DNA from 4 places in the Bradyrhizobium ottawaense genome. Region 4 is predicted to be linked to each of the others. Evidence: predicted binding sites of a transcription regulator. Region 4 holds the regulator's gene; each other region holds the start of a gene.
What was found. Region 4 encodes PhoB, which activates phosphate uptake and scavenging genes when phosphate is short. Its sites were predicted from a motif close to TGTCATNNANCTGTCAT; they were not measured.

Region 1: a site for PhoB is predicted at 2,973-2,989, ahead of CIT37_RS23765 (acetoacetate decarboxylase). Genes of this name have one in related genera too.
Region 2: a site for PhoB is predicted at 2,777-2,793, ahead of phnC (phosphonate ABC transporter ATP-binding protein). Genes of this name have one in related genera too.
Region 3: a site for PhoB is predicted at 2,251-2,267, ahead of ugpB (sn-glycerol-3-phosphate ABC transporter substrate-binding protein UgpB). Genes of this name have one in related genera too.

Annotation. Positions count from the first base shown of each region.
Region 1 is NZ_CP029425.2:4,935,199-4,940,445, forward strand. Features, by position in the region: gene CIT37_RS23755 (carbohydrate porin) at 1-893, opposite strand, end outside; gene CIT37_RS23760 (transporter) at 924-1,940, opposite strand; gene CIT37_RS23765 (acetoacetate decarboxylase) at 2,052-2,831, opposite strand; gene CIT37_RS23770 (patatin-like phospholipase family protein) at 3,030-4,205, shown strand; gene CIT37_RS23775 (hypothetical protein) at 4,761-5,210, opposite strand.
Region 2 is NZ_CP029425.2:8,129,845-8,135,091, forward strand. Features, by position in the region: gene phnE (phosphonate ABC transporter, permease protein PhnE) at 1-794, opposite strand, end outside; gene phnD (phosphonate ABC transporter substrate-binding protein) at 866-1,801, opposite strand; gene phnC (phosphonate ABC transporter ATP-binding protein) at 1,868-2,677, opposite strand; gene CIT37_RS38035 (transferase hexapeptide repeat family protein) at 2,851-3,522, shown strand; gene CIT37_RS38040 (alpha-D-ribose 1-methylphosphonate 5-triphosphate diphosphatase) at 3,519-4,712, shown strand; gene CIT37_RS38045 (DUF1045 domain-containing protein) at 4,731-5,247, shown strand, end outside.
Region 3 is NZ_CP029425.2:111,061-116,307, reverse strand. Features, by position in the region: gene ugpA (sn-glycerol-3-phosphate ABC transporter permease UgpA) at 1-831, opposite strand, end outside; gene ugpB (sn-glycerol-3-phosphate ABC transporter substrate-binding protein UgpB) at 882-2,198, opposite strand; partial or broken gene CIT37_RS00500 (CaiB/BaiF CoA transferase family protein) at 2,416-3,614, opposite strand; gene CIT37_RS00495 (organic hydroperoxide resistance protein) at 3,845-4,270, opposite strand; gene CIT37_RS00490 (MarR family winged helix-turn-helix transcriptional regulator) at 4,426-4,884, shown strand; gene CIT37_RS00485 (GIY-YIG nuclease family protein) at 4,903-5,139, opposite strand.
Region 4 is NZ_CP029425.2:8,290,355-8,295,601, forward strand. Features, by position in the region: gene CIT37_RS38790 (aspartate aminotransferase family protein) at 1-551, opposite strand, end outside; gene CIT37_RS38795 (GcrA family cell cycle regulator) at 1,007-1,519, shown strand; gene phoB (phosphate regulon transcriptional regulator PhoB) at 1,749-2,456, opposite strand; gene phoU (phosphate signaling complex protein PhoU) at 2,479-3,195, opposite strand; gene pstB (phosphate ABC transporter ATP-binding protein PstB) at 3,207-4,025, opposite strand; gene pstA (phosphate ABC transporter permease PstA) at 4,022-4,873, opposite strand; gene pstC (phosphate ABC transporter permease subunit PstC) at 4,878-5,247, opposite strand, start outside.

The sequences.
Region 1 (5,247 bases), 3.4 Mb from region 4:
TTGCCGTTGAGCCTTGCGGGAATGCCGCTGCCGCCGGGATCGGCGATCGACATCCCCTCCGCCGTCAAGCGCTGGCTGTCGAACGAGCCGTAATGCTTCCACGCGCCCGGCGTGAAATTGCCGGCGAGCCGACGGCCGCCGATATCGATGTCGTAGTTGAAGCGGACCTGCCCGATCACCCACGGCGGATCGTTGACGCGGAATGCCAGGCCATGATGATCGCGCAGCTGAGGATCGACATCGCCGGAGCCGGACGGATCGCCGTTGAACACCGCACCATACGCGGTGATCTTGTCGGTCAGTGCGGCCTTGATGCGAATGCCGGGCACCGCGATCGGCGGCGCCGGGCCGCCGGCCGGAAGGTTGGACGCCTTGATCGCGGGCCAGCCGAAGGTGCCGTTGACGAAGAGGTCGTCGGTCTGGCTGTCGAAGAACTCGACATCGGCGGCCTGCTGGCCGGCCCTGATGTTCAGGCGGTCATTGAAAAAGCTCTGCTCGAAATAGGCGTTGTAGAGCCGCTGGTCCGGCAGCGCCTCGATCTCGCTGATGGTGGCGAGGTTCATCACGTAGTTGCGGCTGAGCCCCTGGCCGTAGATGACGAGAGCATTGGCGTAAAAGCGGCCGCCGGTCCAGCCGACCAGTCTGTCGAGATCGGCATCGACCGACAGATCGAGCCGGCCGAAATGGATGGCGCCACGCTTCACGCCGCCGGCGGCGTTGGCGATATTGTCTGCGATATAGGTGGCGCCGAAATTCAGGCCCTTGCTGGCAAGGCCGTCGTGCCATTCGTTGAACCATTTGGGAAACAGCCATGCGGCCGCGCTTTCGTCCTTGGCACCGGCGAGCGCGCTCGTCGCCGTGCAGGCCAGGGCGATCGCGGCCGCCACGGATATTTGGGTCCCCCAACTCACGATCGACACACGCTACTTGAAGATACCGGTGCGCCGCATGAAGAGATAGGCCGCAGTAACCGAGCAGGCCATCAGCACTGCCGCCCACAAAAATCCGCTTTCGACCTCGGTCAGCGGCAGGCCCTTGGTGTTCATGCCGAAGATGCCGGTGACCAGCGTCGGCGGCAGCAACAGCGAGGTCACGATCGAGAGGGTGTGGAGATGGCGGTTGCTCTCCTCCTCGTTCTTGAAGCGCAGCTCTTCCTCGAGCAGGCGGCTGCGCTCGCGCAGCTCGACGATGTCGTGATCGAGGCCATCGAGCCGCTGCGCAAGCTTGCCGGCCTGGATCCGCAACGCCGGCGACAAATGATCGGTGTTCTTCTGATCGAGACGGTGAAACAGCGTGCGCAATCCGGTGAGCTGCCGATGCAGCCGCACGCAGGTGCGGCGGAGCCGGCCGAGATTGCGGCGCATCTCGGGCCTCGCGTCATCGGCGAGGATGCGCTCCTCGATATCGTCGATCTCCTGGCCGAGCTTGTCGGCCATCCGGTCCAGCGTGTCCGCGACCTCGTCGACGATCTTTTCGAGCAGATGAGCGACGTTGTCGACGCGGTAGCCGCCTTCGAGCACCCGCCGCGTGGCGTCCGCCGAGCACAGCGCCTGATGGCGGCCAGAGACCAGCAGCCGCTCGGTCATGGCGAAGCGCAGGAACGCGGTCTCCTCCGTCGCGCTGTCGATCTCGCGCACGAGATCGGAGAACACACCATAGACGCAATGGTCGATGACGTGAAGCTGCTGGAAGGTGTCGCTCGACAGCAGCAGTTCGCGTGCAAGCGCCGGCAGCTGCGACGCCGCGATCCAGGGCCGCGCCCGCGCGTCGGTCAGGTTGAAATGCAGCCAGAGCCGGCCGTCATGGCTGAACTCGATCGGCTGGTCGACCGGCAGCGCCTCGGCACTGCCGTCGCTGTGCAGGCGGAAGGCCCAGACCAGGCCGGGAATGGCGGGTTCGGCGTTCGATAATGCGCTGGCAAGCTTTGCCGGCTCAGCCATGGATAGCCCCAACCGTCAACAACTGCCCCGTTTCGGAAGATGGCTGACGGCATCTTCCGGACCCCACGCGGGTACTCAATTACGCCAGTGTTACAGTTTGATGATGCCGCCCTATTCCGCCGCCAGCCCGGTCGCGGCCGCCTCGGCTTGCCTGATGTAGTCATGGACGACGCGGCCGAACGGCAGCGTCAGATCGGCAATGTAATGATGCGCGCCGAGGCAGCGGCGGACCGGGAAATCGGCGACCGGCGCGTTGACATGAGGCACCAGGTGCAGCCGGCCCGGCCCCATCCAGGAGCCCTTCGGCACGATGTCGACGAGGTTGATCGCGACCAGCTGGCAGACCTCGAGACGACCGTCGACGCCCGGGATCATCTTCAGATTGATCTGCGTCTTCGACAGCGTGGCGCGGGTGAGGTCGCCGTTGCCGGCCATGCTCTCGTGCTTGTAGCCCATGGTGCCCATGGCGACGAGCTGGCCGGCATATTCCAGCGTGCCCGTCAGCGTGTCCTTGACGATTTCGAGCTTGGGATGGGCGTATTTCTTGGGAAAGCCCCAGATCTCGCGGCCGGCGGCGATCGGCGGATCGTCGTCGAGATACATCTGCGAGACGAAGTTGACGTCCTCGCCGTTGAGGCGCGCGGGAATGACGAGGCCGGATTCGGTATAGCTGCCGAAGCCGGAGGAGTCAGGCATCTTGATCCACTCGTAATGCGCGATCGGCTGGTCGATCGGCTGCAACGGCTCAGGCAGGCCGGCACGGATCAGCTCCGGGTCGGTCTCGTAGGTGATGACGAGGAATTCGCGGTTGACGAACCGATACGGACCGGCCGGATAGCTCGGCCCCGCCGCGGGCATGGACGGAAGTCTCAGCACGTCTTCGCTTCGCATCGCTGGTCTCCTGTGTTCCTGATCGGCGGCAATTGCTAGCGATCCTCATTGACTGCGATGTGAAGCTTTTCCGTCGGGCGCACGACCCCTGCCGTTGCAGCGTGGTCGGTCTGCGTTGCCGGCGATGCATCGGCGCCGCCTTGTCATCACGCCGTCACCACGTGACGCAATCGTCTGGCGCAAGCAGGAGGCATCGCCATGGACGCCCGCACGTCGCAACCGACATATCAGAGCCATCAGGCGCCCTCGCGGGGCTGGCGGCCCGAGCGCTGCGATCGCGTCGCGCTGGTGCTGCAGGGCGGCGGCGCGCTCGGCGCCTACCAGGCCGGTGTCTACCAGGCGCTGCACGAGGCCGGCATCGAGCCGGACTGGGTCTGCGGTGTCTCGATCGGCGCGATCAACTCCGCCATCATCGCCGGCAACAAGCCGGAAAAGCGGCTCGAGGCGCTGCGCATCTTCTGGGAGCGCATCACCAACCGCAAGATCTGGCACTACACCCCCGACGGCGACGTCTTCCGCCAGTGGCGCAATCTCACCAGCGCCTGGATGACCTCGGCGATGGGCCAGCCCGGATTCTTCACCCCGCACCAAATGAATCCCTGGTTCAGCCCGGTCGGCGCGCGCACCGCGACCAGCTATTACGACACGATGCCGCTGAAGGAGAGCCTGCTCGAGCTGGTCGACTTCGATCTCATCAACGAGAAGAGGGTCCGCTTCGCGGTCGGCGCGGTCAACGTGCTCTCGGGCAATTTCATCTATTTCGACAATTCCCATGACGAGATCGAGCCGGAGCACATCATGGCCTCCGGCGCCCTGCCCCCGGCGCTGCCGATGGTGCGGATCGGCACCGATCATTTCTGGGACGGCGGCATCGTCTCCAACACGCCGCTGCAACACCTGCTCGACCAGGAGGATGCGCTCAATTCGCTGGTGTTTCAGGTCGACCTGTTCAGCGCGCGCGGCGTGCTGCCGCGCTCGATCCAGGACGTGATGGCTCGCCACAAGGACATCATGTATTCCTCGCGCACGCGCCACAACACCGACGTCTATCGCCGCACCCACAATCTCAAGGTCCTGCTCCACAAGGCGCTGGCGAAGCTGCCGGACGAGCAACTGTCCGACGAGGAGCGCAAGCTGAAGACGAGCCTGTGCCACATGCCGGAGATCGCGATCCTGCATCTGATCTACCAGCAGAAGGCCTATGAGGGCGACGCCAAGGACCACGAGTTCTCGGGCACCTCGATGCGCGAGCACTGGACCAGCGGCTATGAAGACACCAAGCGCACGCTGAAGCGCCGCGACTGGATCAAGATGCCGGAGGAAGGCATGGGCCTCGTCGTGCACGACGTGCACCGGGAGACGGAGAGCGCGTAAGGGACGCTTGTGTCCCGGACGCGCAGCAACGCCTTGAGCGTTGCTGCGCCAAGCCGGGACCCAGAAGCTACACGGTTCGTCGCGATCATGGGCTCCGGCTCTGCAGCGCAACGTCGAAGGGACGCTGCGCTGCGTCCGGGGCACGAGACTGCCCATAAACATGATCCATTCGGAAGACACACTATCGCATTCTCGCGGCTCATTTCGCCCGAGCTTTGCTCTCGTCGTTGCCCTTCTTGTTCAGAAAGGGCGCAGGGAAGGCCGGGCGCCGGCTGGCACCCGCGGTCCCGTGTGCGAACAAGACGCGCACGGGTTGGACAACAGGTGTAGCCGGGCGACCGGCCTTCCCTGCGCGGATGGCTTTACGGCTTATGTCGCGCTCTCCCCGGGGAGCGATGCACTATTGCCCCCGTCGCGTTGCGGATGACTGATGTGCTGACCCGGTTGAGCCGCAACATCACCGCAACACTTGACGCACAGACCCCGGGCGTCAGGACCACACGATTTTGCCGTCCGCGCACATCCCCGTTCCTGTCCCCGATGGCTTGCGTGCGCTCACCATCGTGGCCGAACCAAGGACGCCGTCAGCGCCGTGTCGTATCGCGCGTGCAGCTGCTCACGGGGATTCCCGCCCTGCAGCCTGCCCAGCGCGCCGACGCCGTCGCGGCCACCGCCTCCCGGCCCGCGTCTCGTGACGATCGCGAAACGCCCCTTATGGCGGGCGGGATGAGCCATTGATACGACATATCCGAAATTCGGTAAATAGGAATGTTTTTGCGTCGAGGGATTGACAGGGTGTTTTGCCCGACGGGCGGGGTGCCACCGCAACTGAATATTCGATGCAATGGTGTAATGGGCCTTCGGGTCCCTCTCGCAACCACCGGGGTGGAACAACAGCAGATCGTTTCGAGCAAGTCGCTTCCTGATGGAGGCGCCGGGCTCCTGGATGGCGGAGGTCGCGATCGAATTGAACAAGGAAGCGAAGTGACGCCGATCTTCGCGCATGCGCAACAATTCTCCATACGCAGCAATCGTTCTCCGC
Region 2 (5,247 bases), 160 kb from region 4:
ATCGCGCTGACGTCCGAATAGTAGAATTTGCGGATGGCGACGACGAGTTCCTGGCCGATGCCGCCGGCGCCGACGAAGCCCATCACCGAGGCTTCGCGGACGTTGATCTCGAAGCGCAGCAGCGCGTAGCTCGCATAGCCCGCGGTCACCTGCGGCACGACGGCGAACCGCATGCAGGACAGCCAGCTCGCGCCGGTCGAGCGGATGCCTTCGACCGGCTTCATATCGGCGTTCTCGACGATTTCCGAGAACAGCTTTCCGAGCGCGCCGGTGGAGTGGATCGCGATCGCGAGCACGCCCGCCATCGGTCCGAGCCCGAAGGCGATGACGAAGATCAGCGCGAAGACGATGCCCGGAACGGTGCGGGCGAATTCGAGCAGGCGCCGGACGACGAAGCGCAGCCAGGGTGCGGGCGAGGTGTTTTCAGCCGCGAAGAAGTTCAGACAAAATGCCAAGGTCGCGCCGATCAGCGTGCCGACATAGGAGATCAGCAGCGTCTCGCCGAGCATCTTCAGCCATTTGCGCCAGCCCCAGAGCCACTCGCCGACATCGGTCCAGACGCGCTGGCCGTTGTCGAGCGTGAGGATGCGGTCGAAATAGCTGATGAAATTGCCGAAATAGGTGAACAGCGTGCGCAGATTCACTTCCGCACCGACCGCGGCGAGAAGCAGCGCGGCGGCGAAGACCGCGATCCCCAACAGCAGGCGGAGCCGCCTGCGCCCGACCGCCTGGCGATAAGCGGCGTTGAGCACGGCAAGCTGCTGCTCGGGGAGGATCGAAACCGCTGTTGTCATCGGCCTGAGCCAAGTTCCGTCAAAGAAAGAGCCGGGTCCAAGGACCCGGCTCCAGTTACATCGCCCTGAGATCAGGACGCCTTCTTCTTACGCAGCGCATCGACGAACTTGATCAGCTCGATCGTGCCGTCCCAATCCTTGGTGGTGGCGGGATGAAAGCCCTTCTTCTGGCCGTCGGAGAGGCGGTCGAACGCGGCCTTGTCCTTGGCCGGCGCGTCGAAGAACGCCTTGGCGATAGCGGCCTTGGCGTCTTCCGGCAGGTCGGAATTGTAGGCATAGGGGCCGTTGATGATCGGCGCCGACTTATGGATGATACGGAAATCGTCCTTCTTCATCGCCGAGCCGTCGGCATTCTTCAGCATGCCCTTGGTCAGCATCTGCGCCAGCGTGGAATCGTCGTCGCTGGTCCACTGGTTGGCGGCAACGTCGACGGTGCCCTGCGACAGCGCCAGCATCGCGTTCTCGTGACTGCCGGTGAAGACGACCTTGCCGAAATAGCCGTCGGCATCGGGGATGCCCATCTTGTCCAGCTCGAAGCGCGGCACATTGTTGCCGGAGGTCGAGTTCGGATCGACGAGGCCGAGGTTCTTGCCCTTGAGCTGGTCGACGCTCTTGTAGGCGCTGCTCGCCTTGACGAAGAACACCGAATAATAGCCGGTCGAGCCGTCGGCGTTGATGTCGTTGGCGAAGGCGTCGGACTTGACGCCGGTCAGGCGGGCGCGGGCGAACGAGGCCGAGCCATAGCTGGCGATATGGATGTTGCCGGCGCGCTGGCCCTCGATGACGGCGGCGTAGTCGTTGGCGATGCGCAGCGTGACCTTCACGCCGAGTTCCTTGGAGAGATAGCTCACGAAAGGCGCCCAGCGCTCGGTGACGCCGGAGGCGTTCTCGGCCGGGACGACCGCGAAGGTCAGCTCGGGATATTTGGCTTTCCAGTCTTCGGCGGAAGCCGACGAGGCGAAGGCGAGCGCCGCGGCGCCGGCCAGAACGAGTCTACGAGTGATCATGATACCCTCTTCATCGGTTGGGTCGGTTGACGCAAAAGCTTGCAACTCAAACAGGCGCGACGCGGCTCAGGCGGCGGCCGCCGTTCCAAGTGCCGGGACGCCCGCGGGCGCCGGGTCAGGCATGGTGCCCATGACGTCGGCGGCTTCGAGATCGTAAAGCTCGCGCGCGACGTGGTCGGTCAGTGCGGCCGGCGCGCCGTCGAACACCACCCGGCCCTGCGCCATGCCGATCAGGCGGTCGCAATAGCTGCGCGCCAGATCGAGCGAATGCAGATTGCAGATCACGGTGATGCCGAAATGCTTGTTGATGCGCAGCAGCGCATCCATCACGATCTTGGTGTTGCGCGGATCGAGCGATGCGATCGGCTCGTCGGCGAGGATGATGTCGGGCTGCTGCACCAGCGCACGCGCGATCGCGACGCGCTGCTGCTGGCCGCCGGAAAGCTGGTCGGCGCGCTGGGCCGCGAGCGACGCGATGTCGAACTGTTCGAGCGCGGACATCGCCAGCGCCTTGTCCTGCTCGGGCCACACTTGCGACAGCGAGCGCCAGGCCGGCATCGTCGCAAGCCGTCCCATCAGGACGTTGGTGAGGACGTCGAGCCGGCCGACCAGGTTGAATTGCTGGAAGATCATGGCTGAGCGCGCCCGCCACTGCCGCAGCTCCTTGCCGCGCAGCGCGGTGACGTTGATGCCGTCGAACAGGATGCGGCCCTGCGTCGGCGTCGCGAGACGATTGATGGTTCGCAGCAGCGTCGACTTGCCGGCGCCGGACCGTCCGATCACACCGACGAAGCCGCCGGAGGAGACTTGAAACGAAGCGTCGTCCACCGCGGCTTTCGCGCCGAAGCGACACGTCAGACCTTCCACCACCAGCATGCAGGACTCCAGATTAGCTGGAGCCAACCGCTAACGCCCGCGCTTGACACTTGTGTGACACGGGCGTTGCACTGCGGCGATGCTACACACCTCATCCCCTGTCATCGCCGCGTCATGACATCGTCATCAAGCCGCTCGAAGAGGAACGCCCGCCCTCGCGCTCCGGATGCAACATGGCCGCCAAAACTCTTTCGGTCCAGCCGACCATCGATCCCTCGGCCAAACTGCATGAGACCAGGCTCGGCGCCTATACCGAGGTCGGCGCGCGCACCATCCTGCATGAAGTGGCGATGGGCGATTACTCCTATGTCGTGAACGATTCCCAGATCACCTACACCACCATCGGAAAGTTCTGCTCGATCGCGGCCATGACGCGCATCAATCCCGGCAATCATCCGATGCACCGCGCGACCCAGGCGCATTTCACCTATCGCTCGAGCGCCTACTTCGAAGGCGAGAGCGACGACGCCGAATTCTTCGACTGGCGGCGCCAGCATCACGTCCATATCGGCCACGACGTCTGGATCGGCCACGGCGCGATCGTGCTGCCGGGCCGCAACATCGGCACCGGCGCGGTGATCGCGGCCGGCGCCATCGTCACCAAGGACGTGCCGGCCTACGCCATCGTCGCCGGCAATCCGGCCCGCATCGTGCGGCGGCGTTTCTCCGAGGAGATCGCCGGAAGGCTCGCGCGGCTCGCCTGGTGGGACTGGGATCACGACAAGTTGCGTGAAGCGCTGCCCGATTTCCGCAAGCTCGGGATTGAAGATTTTCTTGCGACATACGAAGCAGGGGCGGCTCCCCTGACCAGATCCCTTACCAGCAAACGAAACGCGGTCGCGTGACAGACATTTTCCTTGAAGGCGGCCGGGCCCTGATCGGCGCCGAACTCGTCGAAACGTCATTGGCGGTGTCGGGACAGGACATCGCGCAGGTCGATGCCTCACGGGGCCGGGCGCGGCTGATAATCGATTCGCGCAACCTGCTGGTGCTGCCCGGCATCGTCGACCTGCACGGCGACGCCTTCGAGCGGCAGATGATGCCGCGCGCCGGTGTCGACTTCCCGATCGACGTCGCGCTCGCCGACAGCGATCGCCAGGCGATCAGCAACGGCATCACCACCGTCTTTCACGCCACCACCTGCTCGTGGGAGCCGGGCCTGCGCAGCGCCGATAACGCGCGCGGCCTGATGGAGGCCATCGAGCGGCAGCGTCCGCAGTTCGCCGCGGACACCCGCTTCCATCTGCGGCACGAGACCTACAATCTCGGCGCCGAGGCCGAGATCAGCGAATGGCTCGACGAAGGCCGGGTCGACCTGTTCGCTTTCAACGACCACATGGACGGCACGGTCGCCGACATGGCCAAGCCGCGCAAGCGCAACCGCATGGTGGAGCGCACCGGGCTGTCAGCTGAGGAATTCGACCGGCTGGTCGAACGCGTGGTCTCGCGCGCCGACGAAGTGCCGGCTTCGGTTGCGCGGCTGGCCGCCGCGGCGCGCGCAGCCGAGGTGCGGATGCTCTCGCACGACGATGCGACGCCGGCGATGCGCCAGGAGTTTCGCGAGCTCGGCGCTGACATCGCGGAGTTTCCGATCAACGAGGAGACGGCGCGGGCGGCAGCAAGCCACGGCGATGCCATCGTCTACGGCGCGCCCAACGTCGTGCGCGGCGGCAGCCACACAGGCTGGACGAAGGCCTCCGACATGATCGCCAAGGGGCTCTGCTCGGTGCTGGCGTCCGACTATTATTATCCCGCGCAGCTGCTTGCCGCGTTCCGCCTCGCCGCCGATGGCGTGCTGCCGCTGACGGAAGCCTGGAATCTGGTCTCCGCCGGCCCGGCGCGCGCCACCGGCCTTGCCGATCGCGGCGTGCTCGCCGAAGGCCGCCGCGCCGACATTCTGCTGATCGACGACAGCGTGAAGCTGCGGCCGCGGCTGATCGCGGTGATATCAGGTGGCAAGCTCGTCCATCTCACCGATGCGACGCGGCTGCTCACTGCTGAGGCGACGCCCCGCGAGGCTGTCGTCGCGGCCTAAATTGGTTATGCTGAGGCGATGACAGGTTTTCCCCGCTACGCGATCTATTTTGCCTCCGGCAGTGACAGCGCGCTGTCCCGCTTCGGCGCCGAGTTGCTCGGCTACGATGCCTACACCGGCAACGAATTGCCGTTCCCGCATGATGCGCTGCATGTCGCGCCGGACTGGCGCGACGTCAGCGCCGATCCACGCAAATACGGCTTTCACGCCACGCTGAAGGCGCCGATGGCGCTCGTATCAGACAGGACCGAAGCGGAACTGATGGCCGCCTGCGCCGCATTCGCCGGCAAATCGCGGCCGCTTGCCGTGATCCGGCCCGTGGTCGATGCCATCAGCGGCTTCATCGCCGTCATTCCGGCCGAGCCGGTCGAGGCGCTCCAGCAGCTCGCCGCCGATTGCGTCCGCGAATTCGACTCGTTTCGCGCCGCGCTGTCGGCGGGCGATCGGGCGCGGCGCAAACCCGAGAAACTCAGCGAGCGGCAGCGCGACTATCTCGACCGTTGGGGCTACCCTTACGTGATGGAAGAATTCCGCT
Region 3 (5,247 bases), 410 kb from region 4:
GATGACCATCACCATCAGGATCACCGATTGCGCGGCGGAGCTGCCGAGATTGCCGCCGAGCAGGCCGTCGGAATAGACCTTGTAGACCAGCGTCTCGGTCGACTTGCCGGGACCGCCGCGGGTCATGGTGTCGATGATGCCGAACGTGTCGAAGAAGGCGTAGACGATGTTGACGACCAGCAGGAAGAAGATGGTCGGCGACAGCAGCGGGAAGGTCACGGTCCAGAACCGGCGCATCGGACGGGCACCGTCGATCGCGGCGGCTTCGAGCACGCTTCGCGGGATGCTCTGCAGACCGGCGAGGAAGAACAGGAAATTATAGGAGATCTGCTTCCAGGCGGCGGCGAGGATGATCAGGGTTGCCGCCTGGTCACCGTCGAGCAGCGGATTCCAGTCGACCCCGATCGCGCGCAAATAGCGCGCGATGATGCCCAGCGAGGGATGCAGCATGAAGATCCAGAGCACGCCGACGACCGGCGGCGCCACCGCATAGGGCCAGATCAAGAGGGTGCGGTACAGCATCGAGCCGCGCAGGGGCTTGTCCGCCATGACGGCGAGCAGCAGCGCAAAGGACAACGACGAGACCGCGATGGCGAAAGAGAAGAAGAAGGTGCGGAGGATCGCCTCGAAATAGGCGGGCTCCCTGAACAGGTCGAGATAGTTCTCGAACCAGACGAAGCTCGTCGACAGACCGAAGGCGTCCTGGAGCAGGAACGACTGGATCACCGCCTGCAGGGCCGGCCAGTAGAAGAATAGCAGGACGATCGCGAGCTGCGGGGCAACCAGCGCGTAAGGCAATAGCCTGGATTGGAAAATGGCTTGCTTCTGCATGGTGTCCGCCGAAAGCGGCAGGCCGGGGGACCGGCCTGCCGCTCATCGCCTCACTTGACGGCGGTCTTTTCGAACTGCCGCAGCATCGTGTTGCCGCGCTCGACGGCGGCATCCAGCGCCTGCTTGGCGGTCTTCTTGCCGGCCAGCGCCTGCTCGATCTCTTCCGACCAGACGTCACGCAGCTGAACCATGTTGCCGAGGCGCAGACCGCGCGAGTTCTCGGTCGGCTCCTTGTTGGTCAGCTCCAGCAGCGGGGTCTCGAGATAGGGCTGGTCCTTGTAGAAGCCCTCGGCCTTGGCTTTCTCATAGGCCGCCTTGGTGATCGGCAGATAGCCCGAGGCCTTGTGGATGTAGACCTGGCGATCGGTGTCGGAGAGGAAGGTCAGGAATTTTGCGACGCCCTTGTATTCGTCGGCCGGCTTGCCGCCCATGACCCAGAGCGAAGCGCCGCCGATGATCGAGTTCTGCGGCGCGCCCTTTGCCTCCGGATAATACGGCATCGGCACCGCGGTGAAGTTGAACTTGGCCTGGGCCTTGACGTTGCCGAAGAAGGCCGACGAGGTCAGGTAGATCGGGCATTCGCCCGAGGTGAAGCGGCCTTCGCCGGTGTTGGTACGGCCGGCATAGTCGTAGACCTTGGTCTTCTGGAGCTCGACCAGGTTTTCGAGATGCTTGACCTGGAGCGGCCCGTTGAACTCGAGCTTGGTGTCGAAGCCGTCGAGGCCGTTGGCCTTGCTGGCGAGCGGGACGTTGTGCCAGGCGGAGAGCTGCTCGAGATTGACCCAGGTGACCCAGGAGCCGGAGAAGCCGCAGGTGTCATGACCGGCAGCCTTCAGCTTCTTGGCGGCCTCGAACGTCTCGGGCCAGGTCTTCGGGATCGCGACATTGGCCTTCTTCAGCTCGTCGAGATTGACCCACATCACGGTGGACGACGAGTTGAAGGGGAACGACAGCATCTCGCCCTTCGAGGTCGAGTAGTAGCCGGTGATGGCGGGCAGGTAGATCTTGGGATCGAACTTCTCGCCGGCCTCGGCCATCAGCTTGTAGACGGGCTTCACCGCGCCGGTCGCAGCCATCATGGTGGCGGTGCCGACCTCGAACACCTGCATGATGTGCGGCGCGTTGCCGGCACGAAACGCCGCGATGCCCGCGTTCATGGTGTCGGCGTAATTGCCCTTGTAGGTCGGAACGACCTTGAAGTCGCTCTGCGACGTGTTGAAGTCGTTGGCGAGCTTGACGATGACGTCGTTGTTGGCGCCGGTCATCGCGTGCCACCACTGGATTTCCGTCACGGCCAGCGCCGGCGACGCCGTCATGCCAACCGTGAGTGCAAATGCGGCAGCCACCCCAAAGTGTCGAAGAGCCATCAAGTAAACCTCCCTTGGCCGTCAAAAGAAGCGCTTGCGCTAGCAGCGCCATATGACGTTCACATGACTGTGTAAGCGGCCGAAACGAAAGCGGCAAGCGCTGGAAAAGGGAAGACGGCAAATAGGCGAAGACGGAGCGGCAGCCGCATTGGTTCGCGGTGCACTATCGTGCCCGCGCCGCACTGCGGCATCATTCGTCGGACGGAGGTGGTGGCCTCTACCGCTTGCGCTCGGGGCCGCAGACGGTGCCCTTCTCGACCATCGCGTCGATCTCGGCCTTGGAGTAGCCAAACTCGCCCAGCACCTCCTGGGAGTGCTGGCTGAATTTCGGCGGCAGCCGGCGCAGGCTCGGCTTGCTGCGGTCGAGCCGGATCGGCGAGGCGACGCCCTTGTACCAGTCCTTCTCGATAATATCGCCGCGCGCGATCGTGTGCGGGTTGGTCAACGCCTGGTCGATCTTCTGCACGGGCCCGGCGGGCAGGCCCGCGGCGAGCAGGCGATTGCACAGCGGCTCGGCCTCGTGCTGGCTGAACACGGCAGCAAGCTCGGCGCGCAGCGCCTCGCGATTGGCGATGCGGTCCTTGTTGCGGGCAAAGCGCGGATCGGTGCCGAGCTCGGGCTTGCCGATCTCCTTGGCGAGCTTGCGGAAGGTGCCGTCATTGCCGACACCGATGAAGATGTCGTCGGTCTTGGTCGGGAAGATCGCGTAAGGCACGAGGTTGGGATGCTCGTTGCCGGTGAGGCTCGGCGGCTTGCCATGCATGAAATAATTCGCGGTGTGCGGATGCATGATGGCAAGGCCGGTCTCGTACAGCGTCGTCTCCAGGAATTGGCCCTTGCCGGAACGCTGCCGCTCCGACAGCGCCATCAGGATGCCGATCGCCGCATAAAGTCCGGTGGTGATGTCGACCAAGGGCACGCCGATCCGCATCGGTCCGCTCTCGGGCGAGCCGGTCGCGGCGATCATGCCGGTCATGGCCTGGATGATGGCGTCATAGCCGGGATGATGGCGTCATAGCCGGGATTGCCGCCGCGCGGGCCGTCGGCGCCGAAGCCGCAGATCCGGCAATGCACGAGGCGCGGGAATTTCTTGCTGAGCACGTCGTTGCCGATGCCCCATTTCTCCAGCGTGCCCGGCTTGAAATTCTCGATCAGGACGTCGGCGGTCTCCAGCATCTTGAGCAGCACGATGCGGCCGCCCTCGGAGGCGAGGTCGAGGCCGATCGAGCGCTTGTTGCGGTTGATTCCGACGAAATAGGCCGCGTCCTCCTCGTGGAAGGGAGGGCCCCATTCGCGCACCTCGTCGCCCGCGGGCGGCTCGACCTTGATCACGTCGGCGCCGTGGTCGGCGAGGATCTGGGTGCAGTAGGGACCGCCGAGCACGCGCGTGAGATCGATGACGCGCAATCCGCTCATTGCGCCCAATGCGGCTTCAGAACTGGCGGCTTCAGAACTCATGCCTTCGCTTCCCCTGTGTCGATATTTGGCCACAGGCCTAGCGAGGTTCGCACAAGCCAGCAATGGCCTGTTGCGTAGGGGCGTATGCACTGCCGGCTGCATGCCGCGGCATGGCTAATCAGGATTGGCAGATCAGCGGAAGCGGCCGGTCCGAGGGGGATCCCGGGCCAGCCAATCCGCACTTTCGATCAGACGACCGTCAGGCGAACGTCGACATTGCCGCGCGTGGCATTGGAGTACGGGCACACCTGGTGCGCCTTCTCGACCAGCGCCTCGGCTTCCGCGCGGGCGAGGCCCGGCAGCGAGACGGCGAGATCGATGTCGAGACCGAAGCCGCCCTCGGAGCGCGGGCCGATGCCGACGGTCGAGGTCACGGACGCATCGGCCGGAACCTTCGGCCCACCCTGCGACGAGACGAACTTCATCGCGCCGATGAAGCAGGCCGCATAGCCGGCCGCGAACAGCTGCTCGGGATTGTTGCCGGCGCCGCCGCCGCCCCCGAGCTCCTTCGGCGTGGTGAGCTTGACGTCGAGCGCGCCGTCGAGGGTTGCAGCATGGCCATCACGGCCGCCGGTGGCCTTGGCGCTGGTCTTGTAGAGGACGTTCACGGACATTGTCGTCTCCTCGGGTCTTCCGGTTGGGGTGCGCTCTGTATCGCAAACAATTAGATTGTGCGCAATTGAAATTAGCGAGGCTCACATTTAATTGTTCGCAATTGAATGTGCCGCCCGCCGGCCCCAAAATGGGAGGAAATCCCGTGAGATTCTCCATGCCCCGGAAGCTATCGACCCTCGATCCGCAACGCCTCGACAACCAGATCTGCTTCGCGGTCTACTCGGCCGCGCATGCCTTCAACCGCGTCTACAAGCCGCTGCTGGACCGGCTCGGCCTGACCTATCCGCAATATCTGGTGATGCTGGTGCTGTGGGAGCGCGACGACGTGCCGGTCAAGGACATCGGCGAGCGGCTGTTCCTGGATTCGGGCACGCTGACGCCGCTGCTCAAGCGGCTCGAGGCCGCCCATCTCGTGCGGCGCACCCGCTCGAGCGAGGACGAGCGTCAGGTCCTGATCGCGTTGACGGCGCAGGGGCATGCACTGAAGGAAAAGGCCCGCAGCGTGCCGCAGTCGATCCTGGCGGCCTCGGACTGCTCAGTGTCGGAACTGGTGTCGATGAAGGACGAGATCGTCGCGCTGCGGGATCGGCTGAACGCGGTGATCGGGGAGTAGGGGGTGTAGCGCGCGCGATCAGAAATGCTTCTTGGCAAAAGCGCGTCCCGATCCCGATTTCAGGTAACGCTCGAACGCGACAGCGCGTGCGGCATCGTCAAACGCGAAATAGGTCCGTATCCGCCATGGCCCATATTTCGAAGTGTGCGGTACCTCGCCGGCGTTGTGCTTTGCCAAACGAGCCCTCAGGTCGTCGGTAATTCCAACGTAGAAGTGCTCGGAATCGAGACTCTCAAGGATATAGACGTATTTCATCGCGCTCCCTCCCCGGAGGGTAGGATAGCAGCTTCGAGACACGTTTAGGGTGTTACCTCAGCCTGCAGTCGCAAGGGAGCAAACAGAGTGATTGCCGGCCCAAGTCCG
Region 4 (5,247 bases):
ATCAGGATGCCCGCGGTGTGCGGGCCGATCGCCTTCTTGACGGCCTCGATATCGCCATGCGGCACCTGGTCGAAGCCATCCATGGGCGGGCCAAAGCCTTCGAGATATTTTGCAGATCCGGTCGCGGCGAGCGTCGCCAGCGTACGGCCGTGAAAGGCGCCTTCGAAGGTGATGATGCGATAACGTTCCGGATGTCCCTTGGAGAAGTGATGATGGCGGACCAGCTTGATCACACCCTCCAGCGCTTCGGCGCCCGAATTGCAGAAGAACACGAAGTCGGCAAAGCTCTCGTTGCAGAGCCGGTTGGCGAGCTTCTCGCCATCCGGGCTCTGGAACAGGTTCGACATGTGCCAGAGCTTCGTCGCCTGCTCCTGCAGCGCCTTGATCAGATGCGGGTGGCAATGGCCGAGCGCATTCACAGCCACGCCCGAGGTGAAATCGAGATAGCGATCGCCATTGGTCGCGATCAGCCAGCAGCCTTCGCCGCGCTCGAAGCCGAGGTCGGCTCTGGCGAAAACGGGGAGCAAATGCGGCGCTGCGCTGTTAGTCATGATGTCACTTGAATGTTGCGGACGGTGTGACGCGTGCATTGCGCAACGCACCATCGACCGGCCCGGAAAACGAAACGTGCCGCCTTTTAAGGGCGGCACGCGCGACTATCTTATGCCTGGCAAGACGGGTGTCAATGCCGCCCGGAAAGCCTCGGGAAACGCTGAATCCGTAGTCTTGCGGTGCCGATTTTGCGGGTTTTCACCACGGAACATGTGGAAGCGAGTCGGCGGACTCTTGCGCGGGAGTCACGCCATATTGTAGCGTTTGGATTGTCAGATACGACATCTCGTGCAGCGGTTCTGATCCCAAGAGTCCTCTTGTACCGGCGTAAACGTTCGGGCGTCAGTCACGCGCCCGGCGAGCCTTAAGGGATTCTGACGGCACGGGTTTTTGAAGGCTTAGGCAATCGCTGCGAGGCCCCAGGATGGCGGCGCGTAGCGAGGGAAAGGGTGCAATGACGGTTTTGACCTGGTCCGACGATCGCGTCGAGCAGCTGAAAAAGCTCTGGGAGGCCGGACTTTCGGCCAGCCAGATCGCAGCTGAACTCGGCAATGTGACCCGCAATGCCGTGATCGGCAAAGTGCACAGGCTCGGTCTGTCCGGCCGTGCCAAGAGCCCTTCATCGGCAGCGCCCCGGCCGCGCAAGGCGCGTCCCGCGCAGCACATGATGCGGGTGACCCGCCCCATTGCGCGCGGCAACACCGCGCTGGCGCAGGCCTTCGAGGTCGAGGTGGAGGCCGAACCGGTCACCTACGACAACGTGGTGCCGATGAGCCAGCGGCTGTCGCTGCTCGAGCTGAACGAGGCCACCTGCCATTGGCCGGTCGGCGATCCCTCCAGCCCCGATTTCTTCTTCTGCGGCGGCAGGGCGCTGTCCGGCCTGCCCTACTGCGCCCAGCACTCGCGCGTCGCGTATCAGCCGGCGGCGGATCGCCGGCGTGCCCCGGCAAAGCCGGGTCCGCGGTGAGTGGATTTAGCTGATCGCAAAGACGGCAGCCGTCACACGACGGCGCCTCAACCAACTCGGTGTCATCCCCGCGAACGCGGGGATCCATAACCATAGGGCGCTGTTGTTGCGCGAGATGGTCACTCCGAGTCTTCGCCAAACCACTGCCTGTGGTTATGGGTCCATGCTTTCGCAGGGACGACACCGGAGAATGTGGCGGCAGCCCACCAAACCCCAACGCCTGCAAACCTTACGTCTGCTCCGCCTTCGCGAAGCGATCGTCGAGCGCGTAGCCGGCGCCGCGGACGGTGCGGATCGGGTCCTGCTCGCGGCCGAGATTGAGCAGCTTGCGCAGGCGGCCGATATGGACGTCGACGGTGCGCTCGTCGATGTAGATGTCGCGGCCCCAGACGCTGTCGAGCAGCTGCTCGCGCGAGAACACGCGGCCCGGATGCTCCAGGAAGAACTCCAGCAGGCGATATTCGGTCGGACCGAGATCGATCGGCCGGCCCGAGCGCGCCACGCGACGCTTGTCGCGGTCGAGCTCGATGTCGCCATAGGCCAGCACTGTCGCGAGTCGCTCAGGACTGGCGCGGCGAAGCAGGCCCTTCACGCGCGCCAAGAGCTCTGGCACCGAGAACGGCTTGACGATGTAGTCGTCGGCGCCGGTCGCAAGTCCCCGCACCCGCTCGCTCTCCTCGCCGCGCGCGGTGAGCATGATGATCGGCAGCTGCTTGGTGTCGGGCCGGGTCCGCAGGCGCCGGCACAGCTCGATGCCCGACAGGCCCGGCAGCATCCAGTCGAGCACGATCAGGTCCGGGATGTGCTCCTTGAGGCGGGTGTCGGCGTCGTCGCCGCGCATGACCGTCTCGACGTCATAGCCGTCGCCTTCGAGGTTGTAGCGAAGCAGCTCGGTGAGAGCTTCCTCGTCCTCAACCACCATAATGCGTGCGCCCATCGGGTCGTCGCTCCTTGAGTCTTCAGGTATTCGGGACCGTCGTGGCGAAGGTGGTCATGTCGCCCTTCGGCCGCTTGTCGGTGATCGCCTGGCCTTCGATCATGTAGAACACGGTCTCGGCGATGTTGGTGGCGTGGTCGCCGATCCGCTCGATGTTCTTGGCGCAGAACATCAGATGGATGCAGAACGAGATGTTGCGCGGATCCTCCATCATGTAGGTGAGGAGCTCGCGGAACAGCGAGGTGCAGATCGCGTCGACTTCCTCGTCGCCCTTCCACACCGCCATCGCCGCCGGCAGATCATGTGCGGCATAGGCGTCCAGCACCGACTTGACCTGCTGCTGCACGAGGTCGGTCATGTGCTCCAGGCCGCGGAACAGTTTCAGCGGATGGAAGTCGGTCTCCAGCGCGGCGACGCGCTTGCCCATGTTCTTGGCGAGGTCGCCGATGCGCTCGAGGTCGGTCGCAACGCGCATGGCGCCGACGATCTCGCGCAAATCCACCGCCATCGGCTGGCGGCGGGCGATGGTGAGCACGGCGCGTTCCTCGATGCGCTTCTGCAGCGCGTCGAGCTCGGCGTCGATGGCGACGACGCGCTGGCCGAGCGCGACGTCGCGGCGGATCAGCGCGCCGACGGAATCGACGATCATGCGCTCGGCGATGCCGCCCATCTCGGCGACCAGGCGGGTGAGCTCCTGGAGGTCGGTGTCGAAAGCTTTTGCGGTATGTTCAGTACCCATGTCGCGTCTCCTCAGCCGAACCGGCCGGTAATGTAATCCTGCGTGCGCCGGTCGCTCGGCGACGTGAAGATCTTGCTGGTGTCGTCGAACTCGATCAGCTCGCCGAGATACATGAAGGCGGTCTTGTCGGAGACGCGCGCCGCCTGCTGCATGTTGTGCGTGACGATCGCGATCGTGTAGTTCTCGGACAGCTCCTGGATCAGCTCCTCGACCTTGGCGGTCGAGATCGGATCGAGCGCCGAGCAGGGCTCGTCGAACAGAATCACCTCGGGCCGCACCGCGACGGTGCGGGCGATGCACAGGCGCTGCTGCTGGCCGCCGGAGAGCGACAGGCCGGAGGCGTTGAGCTTGTCCTTGACCTCGTTCCACAGCGCGCCGCCGCGCAGCGCCTTCTCGACGCGGTCGTCCATCTCGGACTTCGAGATCTTCTCGTAGAGGCGGATGCCGAAGGCGATGTTCTCGTAGATCGTCATCGGGAACGGCGTCGGCTTCTGGAACACCATGCCGACCCGGGCGCGCAGCAGATTGAGGTCGAGCCTGGGGTCGAGGATGTTGGTCTGGTCCAGCATGAGCTGGCCGGTGGCGCGCTGGCCCGGATAGAGGTCGTACATCCGGTTGAAGATGCGCAGCAGGGTCGACTTGCCGCAGCCCGACGGGCCGATGAACGCCGTGACACGGTTGGCGCCCAGCGTCAGGTTGATGTTCTTCAGCGCGTGGTGCTCGCCGTAATAGAAATTGAGATTGCGCACCGTCACCTTGGCCGGAGCTTCCGGCAGCGGCTGCGAGGCCAGATGAGCGTTGGAACTCATGGATACGGACAGGTCGGTCATTTTGCAGTCCTCTCGGCGCCGAGGATGCGCGCGCCAATGTTCAGGGCAAGCACGGTGAGCGTGATCAGCAGCGCGCCGCTCCAGGCGAGCTGCTTCCAATAGGCGTAGGGGCTCTGGACGAAGTTGTTGATGGTGACCGGCAAATTGGCCATCGTCTTGTTCAGGCCGAGGCTGAAGAACTGGTTCGACAGCGCGGTGAAGAGCAGCGGCGCGGTCTCGCCGGCGACACGGGCGGTGGCGAGCAGCACGCCGGTGATGAGGCCCGACCGGGCCGCACGATAGGCGATACGCTTGATCACCAGCGAGCGCGGCAGGCCGAGCGCCGAGGCCGCCTCGCGCAGCGGACTCGGCACCAGCAGCAGCATGTCCTCGGTGGTGCGCAGCACGACCGGGATCACGATGACGGCGAGCGCCAGCGCGCCCGCGATCGCGGAGAAGCCACGCATCGGCACCACCACCGCGCCATAGATGAACAGGCCGATGATGATCGAGGGCGCCGAGAGCAGGATGTCGTTGATGAAGCGGATCACCGAGGTCAGCCGGTCGTTGCGGCCGTATTCGGCAAGGTAGGTGCCGGCGAACAGGCCGAGCGGCGCGCCGATGCCGACGCCGATCAACGTCATGATGATCGAACCGACGATCGCGTTGCGCAGGCCGCCCTCGGTCGAACCCGGCGGCGGCGTATCCGCGACGAAGATCTCAAGATTGAGGCCGGCCAGGCCGTTGAAGAGCAGCGTGATCAGGATCAGCGCGAGCCAGGTGACGCCGAAGGCGGCCGCGGCGAAGCAGAGCCCGCGGATGACGATGTCCTTGCGGCGACGACGCGAATAGATCGGATTGAGCGCCATGACGTTACTTCCCCGCCTTCTTGTCCAGCCGCATCAGCATCAGCCGCGCTGCGGCCAGCACGAAGAACGTCAGCACGAACAGCAAGAGGCCGAGCAGGATCAGGCCGGACTGGTGCAGGCCGTCGCTCTCGGCGAATTCGGATGCGATCGCCGCCGAGATCGTGGTGCCCGGCGCGAAGATCGATGAGGAGATGCGGAACGAGTTGCCGATGATGAAGGTCACCGCCATGGTCTCGCCGAGGGCGCGGCCCAGCGCCAGCATGACGCCGCCGATGATGCCGACGCGGGTGTAGGGGATCACCACGCTGCGGACGACTTCCCAGGTGGTGCAGCCGACGCCGTAGGCGGCCTCCTTCAGCACCGGCGGCACCGTC